Herpetosiphon gulosus: one gene and its partner. The protein of the gene in region 1 interacts with the protein of each later gene in a pairwise test. Links are inferred from orthologs where the notes say so. Each region holds a gene or a part of one and is shown on either strand. Other genes may lie near its edges. The genes, in order: ABEB26_RS15660 and rsfS.

Evidence for each region.
Region 2: the proteins of ABEB26_RS15660 (region 1) and rsfS interact in binary tests that used the Escherichia coli proteins (3 or more experiments, as listed by UniProt). The link is inferred for Herpetosiphon gulosus from one-to-one orthologs.

The regions. Positions count from the first base shown.
Region 1 is NZ_BAABRU010000011.1:47,500-50,767, reverse strand. What follows is about bases 79-3,017. They hold ABEB26_RS15660 (AAA family ATPase), read right to left. Parts: upstream 2,138-3,017; coding sequence 1,019-2,137; downstream 79-1,018. Other genes in these bases: ABEB26_RS15655 (VWA domain-containing protein), read right to left, coding at 2,154-3,017; ABEB26_RS15665 (DUF5682 family protein), read right to left, coding at 79-1,014. Also shown: more of ABEB26_RS15665, read right to left, coding at 1-78; more of ABEB26_RS15655, read right to left, coding at 3,018-3,268.
Region 2 is NZ_BAABRU010000003.1:242,915-246,100, forward strand. What follows is about bases 118-2,974. They hold rsfS (ribosome silencing factor), read left to right. Parts: upstream 118-1,302; coding sequence 1,303-1,647; downstream 1,648-2,974. Other genes in these bases: ABEB26_RS04995 (glycine C-acetyltransferase), read left to right, coding at 118-1,245; ABEB26_RS05005 (hypothetical protein), read left to right, coding at 1,684-1,878; ABEB26_RS26915 (cold-shock protein), read right to left, coding at 1,944-2,537; ABEB26_RS05015 (tetratricopeptide repeat protein), read left to right, coding at 2,687-2,974. Also shown: more of ABEB26_RS04995, read left to right, coding at 58-117; more of ABEB26_RS05015, read left to right, coding at 2,975-3,186. UniProt on the Escherichia coli protein: Functions as a ribosomal silencing factor. Interacts with ribosomal protein uL14 (rplN), blocking formation of intersubunit bridge B8.

The DNA of each region.
Region 1 (3,268 bases):
GCGCCAGGTCGATTCAGCCAAAGCAATTGTGCCAGGTGGATGATTGAACTGCTGTTCAATTGCCACAAAACTCGATGGAATCAGCCCAAACAGCCATTGAGTATTGCTTTTAGCAGGCATTTCAGCCCATTGCTCGGCAGTATTAGTGCCAAATTCAGCTACATCGCTGGCCAAGTGCGCCGCCCCACAAATATACAAGGCCTCAGTTGGATCAATCGCATGCTCGGCTAAATGTTGCTTGATCCGCGTCCACATATAGCGTTCACGCAGACGATCAGTGATTACATCTTGGGGTTTGCGACCAAGTTGGTGAATTAAGCTGCCAACCAAGGTCATTACTTGGCGATAGATGGCATAATCGGCGTGCAAAATCACCCGCTCGACATATTGCTCCCACCATTCGGTAAAATGGCGCGAGTTGGAGTTTTGCAGCAAATAATGCAGAAAATCGTCAAACGTCGGTTCTAACGAGCCAATCGTCACGCCAATCGATTTGCCATGGAGTTGGGCGGCCTCATCATCATCGTCGGCTGCATCCTCGTCGATTGTTGGCAAGGGTTGCCATTGAAACACATAATCAACTGGACGATCAACAAAAACCAATTGGGTTTCAGGGTGGGTCAGGGCATAGGCAATCGCTTGATATTCGGCTGACGATTCGGTCAAGGGCGCAACCACGCTAATTGGCAGCGCCTCTGGCGGAACCAACTCGCTATCGGCAGCAAATGCCTGAAACGCCACTGGCAATTTACAATCGCGCAAATGTCCCACCAACTCGAGCATATCCTCGCACAATTCGATGTAAATGACTTTTGGCTGCTTTTGGTGCAAGCGGCGCACCAGTTGCAAGGCCGAAGCAGGTGAATGATGCGCCACCGGAAACAGATCAAGCGGCTCGTGTTCAGCTCGCTCAACATCATGGGCCATGCGTTGGAGCAAGCGTTGCAGTGCCTCAGCATCTTCGCTGAAGGCTGCCGCTGTGACCTTTAATTGTTGGGTTAGTGAATCAAGCATGGGTTTATCCCTCGATGACCTTCATTGCATCCTGACCGCCAGCCATAAAATCGCGCCATTCGCCTTGATGTTTTTCGCTGTGTTTGGCCACCACGCTATGCCAGAATTTGTTCATTACGGCAATATCTTCGGGGCGACGACGAACCAGCGTGCCAACCAACGAGCGCCCAAGAATTTCGGGCGTGAGGCGTTGCTCGCCAAAGTAGGTCGAATAGAGCACGGCATCTTCCAACACGCCAATTTGTTCAGCGGTCGAGAGCGCTGATTCGAGCTTGGCATCGTCGGAGCTAGCACTAGCGCTAGCTTCGCGTAAATCAGCGAAGGTTTGCAGCAAGACATCGAGCAAGGTTGGGGCAACGTCGATTCGCACTTGTTGGCGCTCCAACAGCTCGGTCGTGCGAAACAGAATAATTTCGCGTTCTTGCTTTTTGTTGGTGACCACTGGAATATGCACAAAATTGAAACGCCGTTTGAGCGCCGACGAAAGATCGTTAACCCCACGGTCGCGGCTGTTGGCGGTAGCAATAATGTTGAAGCCCTGCTTAGCAAATACCACATTATCGTTGCGCAATTCAGGAATCGAAATGTATTTTTCACTCAAAATCGAAATCAGCGCATCTTGGACATCGCTGGTACAACGGGTTAATTCTTCAAACCGACCCATTGCACCAAGCTGCATGCTGGTCATAATGGGCGAAGGAATCATCGAATCACGCGATTGGCCAGCGGCAATTACCATGGCAATATTCCACGAATATTTAATTTGGTCTTCGGTTGTGCCTGCCGTGCCTTGCACCACATAGGTCGAATCGCCACAAATCGCTGCCGCCAGCAACTCGGCCATCCAGCTTTTGCCCGTGCCAGGATCGCCAATCAGCAACAAACCGCGATCTGAGGCCAAGGTGACAATCGCCCGCTCGGCAATACTGGGGTCGCCATACCATTTTTGGGCAATCTCGCGATCGAGCTTTTGAGCAGGCGTGCTACCAAGCACGAAGGTGCGCACCATCTGGGGCGAAAGTTGCCAGCGAGCAGGCCGTTGACCGCTATCACGTTCGGCCAAATAGCGCAATTCATCGGCATATTTGAGTTCGGCGGGCAAGCGCAAAACGGTATCAGACATTTTGACAACTCCTTCATTACAAGGTAATAAATTGCTTAATTTGTTCGATCAGCTTGCGAGGGCTGCCAGCAAAAATTGGCCGACCCATTTCTTTGAGCTTGGTGCGGAACCAATCGTTGACGCTGAAATAGCCTGAGCTAGTAACCGCCCCGACCGGAATAAAATGCACACCCGATTCGATCATGGCTTTGATTGTATCGAGCAGCACCTGCTGCGGGCCGCCTTCATAAAAATCGGTGATCAGTACCACGGCGGTTTTGCGTGGCTCTTGAATTTTTTCGCTAGCAAAGAGCAAGGCTTCGTTGATGCTTGTACCGCCGCCAAGCTGAGTGCGCAGCAACACCTCAAACGGGTCGTGTACCCACGGCGTGAGATCAAGCATGCGTGTGTCGAACGCGATCAAATGCATATCAACATGGGGCAAGCCGGCGAAAATCGAAGCCAGAATTGTGCATTGCACCATGGCATCAACCATCGAGCCAGATTGATCAACAACCACAATCATGCGCATTGGTGTGCGTTTTTTGGCAGTTTGGCGATAATACAAGCGATCAACATACAAGCGACCTTCATTGGAATTCCAATTGGTCAGATTGCGCCAAATTGTGCGTTTCAAATCAAGGTTGCGAAACACCCGCTTGGGCGGCACTGAACGGTCAATTTTGGCCGAAACCGCCTGCATCACCTGCAAACGCAACACATCGGCCAATTCATCGACATATTGTTTGATTAAACGTTTGGCGTTGATCAAAGCATTGCCCGAAAGATGGCTTTTATCGCGCAGCAATTGCTCAACCACCGCCATCGAAGGCGTAAGTTGGGCGGCGAGCCGATTATCTTGCAACACTTCGCGCAAGGCCATACGCTTAATCAAATCTTTTTCCAGCCCTTGGATGACTTGGCGCAACTCTTCTTCAGAGAGATTGAAGCCTGAGCCAATGCCCTGCCCACCTTGCAAACCACCAGGTTGGCTGGCTTGGCCTTGACCAGGTTGGCTTTGGCGCAACGCTCCAGGCTGAAAACCCAAACAACGTTCAAGATGGGCTACATCTTTGAGCCATTGGGCATACTCAGCAGCGCTGATCGAGCGTTTTTGGGTTTGGGGGCCAAAAACATTTAGCAACAACTTCG
Region 2 (3,186 bases), on another replicon or contig:
TCTGAACCAGATGGCGTTCGGCCATCGGTGCAACTAGCGTGTTATTTGGGGGCGATGATGCCGCATTCATTTGAAGCATATCTTGATGAGCAACTGAATAGTTTGCGTGAGCAGGGGGTTTTTCGCACATTACGCGAATTGCAAAGCCCAACTGGCCCACGCTCAACCATCGATGGCAAATCGGTGATCAATCTCTCATCAAATAATTATTTGGGCTTGGCTAATCATCCCGCCTTGAAAGCCGCCGCAATCAAAGCAATCGAGGAATGGGGAGTTGGTTCAGGCGCAGTTCGCACAATTATCGGCACCATGAGCATCCACGAGGAGCTTGAACAACGCTTAACTGAATTCAAGCATACTGAAGCGGTGTTAGTGCTGCAATCGGGGTTTACCGCCAATGCTGCCGTGTTGGGCGTTGTGCTGAATGATGGCGATTTGGTGATCAGCGATGCATTGAATCATGCCTCGATCATCGATGGAATTCGCCTAACCAAAGCGGCGCGGGCGGTCTATCAACACAATGATATGGCTGATTTGGAACGGGTTTTACAGGCCAACCAAGGTAAATATCGCAACACGGTCATTGTGACCGACGGCGTATTTAGCATGGATGGTGATATTGCACCCTTGCCACGCATCGCCGAGTTAGCTGAGCATTATGGCGCAATCACTATGGTTGATGATGCCCACGCATCGGGCGTGTTGGGCAAAAATGGCAGCGGCACAGTCAGCCATTATGGCATCAAACATTGGGATATTCAGGTTGGTACGCTTTCCAAGGCGATTGGCGCGGTTGGCGGCTATGTTGCCACATCGAGCAAATTACGCCAGTTAATGGAGCACCGCGCTCGACCATTTTTATTCAGCACCTCGCATCCACCGGCGGTTGTTGCCAGCTGTTTGGCGGCCATCAAACTGTTGCAAAGTGTCGAGGGCGAGCAATTACACCAACAACTTTGGGAAAATACCAAATTTTTCAAAGCTGGATTGAACAAGCTTGGCTTTAACACTGGCATCTCAGAAACCCCCATCACCCCAGTGATTGTGGGCGATGGAGCCAAAGCGATGCAATTCTCCGATAGTTTGTTCCAAGCAGGCGTATTCGCCCAAGGCATCGCCTTCCCAACCGTTGCCAAGGATAAAGGGCGGGTGCGCACAATTGTAACGGCTAGCCATAGCAACGCCGATTTAGCTGAGGCACTCAACATCTTCGAACATGTTGGGCGAAGCATGCAGCTAATTTAAGGTTTCATGGTACACTGGAAGCAGAAAATACAGTTCTAGAAATGTGGAGGTCCACCTATCGAAGCGCAAGTTCTTGCCCGCCGTGCTGTTGATTTAGCAGACTCGAAGCAGGCAAATGATATTATAATGCTCGACGTTCGCCCATTAGCCACCTTCGCCGATTTTCTGGTGATTTGTACGGCTGGCAATGAGCGGATGGTGCGGGCAGTCGTAAAAGAAATTGATGATCAGTTAGTCCAAGAAGGTGCAGCCACCCCCAAAATCGAAGGTTCACCCGAAACTGGCTGGGTTTTGCTCGATTTTGGTGATGTGGTTGTGCACATATTTAGCCCTGAACAACGCGATTTTTACAAGCTCGATAAATTGTGGCAAAAAGCTACGCCAGTTGTCGTTCTTCAGTAATCGGCGGGTCAAGGACGATCACGTGCGAGGTACATCATGAACAAATCTACACAACGCGAACGCTATGTCGTCTTTGCGCTTGGAGCAGCAGCCGGAAGTGCCCTAGGCTTGATTCTCGGTTCGGTCTTGGCTTATTCGTTAGGCGAGGATACGGTTCGAGCGATCGGGCGAGGGTTCCGCCGCCTCACAGGCCGCGACCGGAAACCCAACTTCGAGCTATTTCTTCAATAATAACAACAGCAAGGCCGACTCGTTTGAGTCGGCCTTGCTGCTTGAGTGGATATGCAAAACCCAATTTAAAGCTCAAGTGAGTTGGCGCGTAAGCCGCGATCACTTGCCGAAACGCTGACCCGCACGGTGTCACCGACTTGCACGCGATTGCTGACATGGTTGAATAAGGTCGAATGAACATAGGCATCGCCATGGTTATCGCTCAGTGCGACAAACATAAACCGCCCTTGAGGGTCGATATAATCAACCCGCGCACTGAGCACACCTGTTGGCGCATTGCCACTGAATGTGCGATTGCGTTCACGTGGGCCATTGCTCCACTCGCGCCGCTGGCCATTTTGGCTTGGGCGGGCTGAACCAAAGCGATCACGACGTTCAAATGAGCGTTCGCAGCTATAGCCACCAGCTTCGCGCTGTTCGTAAGCGCGAATGCGTGGTGTTGGCGGCAAAGCGCTGGTCACCAAAACCTCGTTGGCTTCATCACCCTTCATACCCCGAACCACCACAAAACTAACTTCCTCCCCCTCAACTAACCAACGTCGCCCATCGCCCAAGGCCCGTCGATGGACAAACAGCGATGTGCCTGCATGGGTTGTGATAAAGCCATACGATTTTTCCGGATCAAACCACGCCACCGTGCCAGTACTACGCTCATTCATGACCCATGTCTCCATGTTGTATTGGTGCTCGCCATACCCATATAGCGAATCAGGATTTATATTGATACAAAGTATCATTAAATAGAAGGCTTGTCAAGCAGAGTGATCATGTTAAAATCGAAGTGAATTTGGACTAGCAGGAGCGCGTAATGAGTGAAGATTATGAATGGACGGCCAAGACAGTTCAGACATTAATTCAACGGCCTGAGCGGCTGTTGGGCGACCAAATATGGCGGCAACGCTTGCAAGAGTTTGGTAGTTTGGGCGATTTTTATCGTTGGCTGAATCAATTACCACTGGAACAGCCCCAACAATCGCTGCTCAAGCTGCTGACGACCTATCCTGGAGCGCCAGTTGATAGTTATTGCCAGATGTTGAATATTCATCAAGCGACCTATCATCGTTACCAAAAAGCCTTGTTCGAACAAATTGCCAAGGTGCTCAACCAGCCCCATCAAAACCAGCCAAACAACCCAAACTTGCCTGCTGATCGCGCTCCGATTCACCAATTACGGCCTGCGGTTGGCGATTTTGTGGGCCGCGAAACTGAACTTGAACGCCTGACTTATGCCATCCAAGTTGCGCACAAAGCCCAACGTAGTGCGGCTTTAGTGGGTATTCATGGCATGGGTGGTATCGGCAAAAGTGA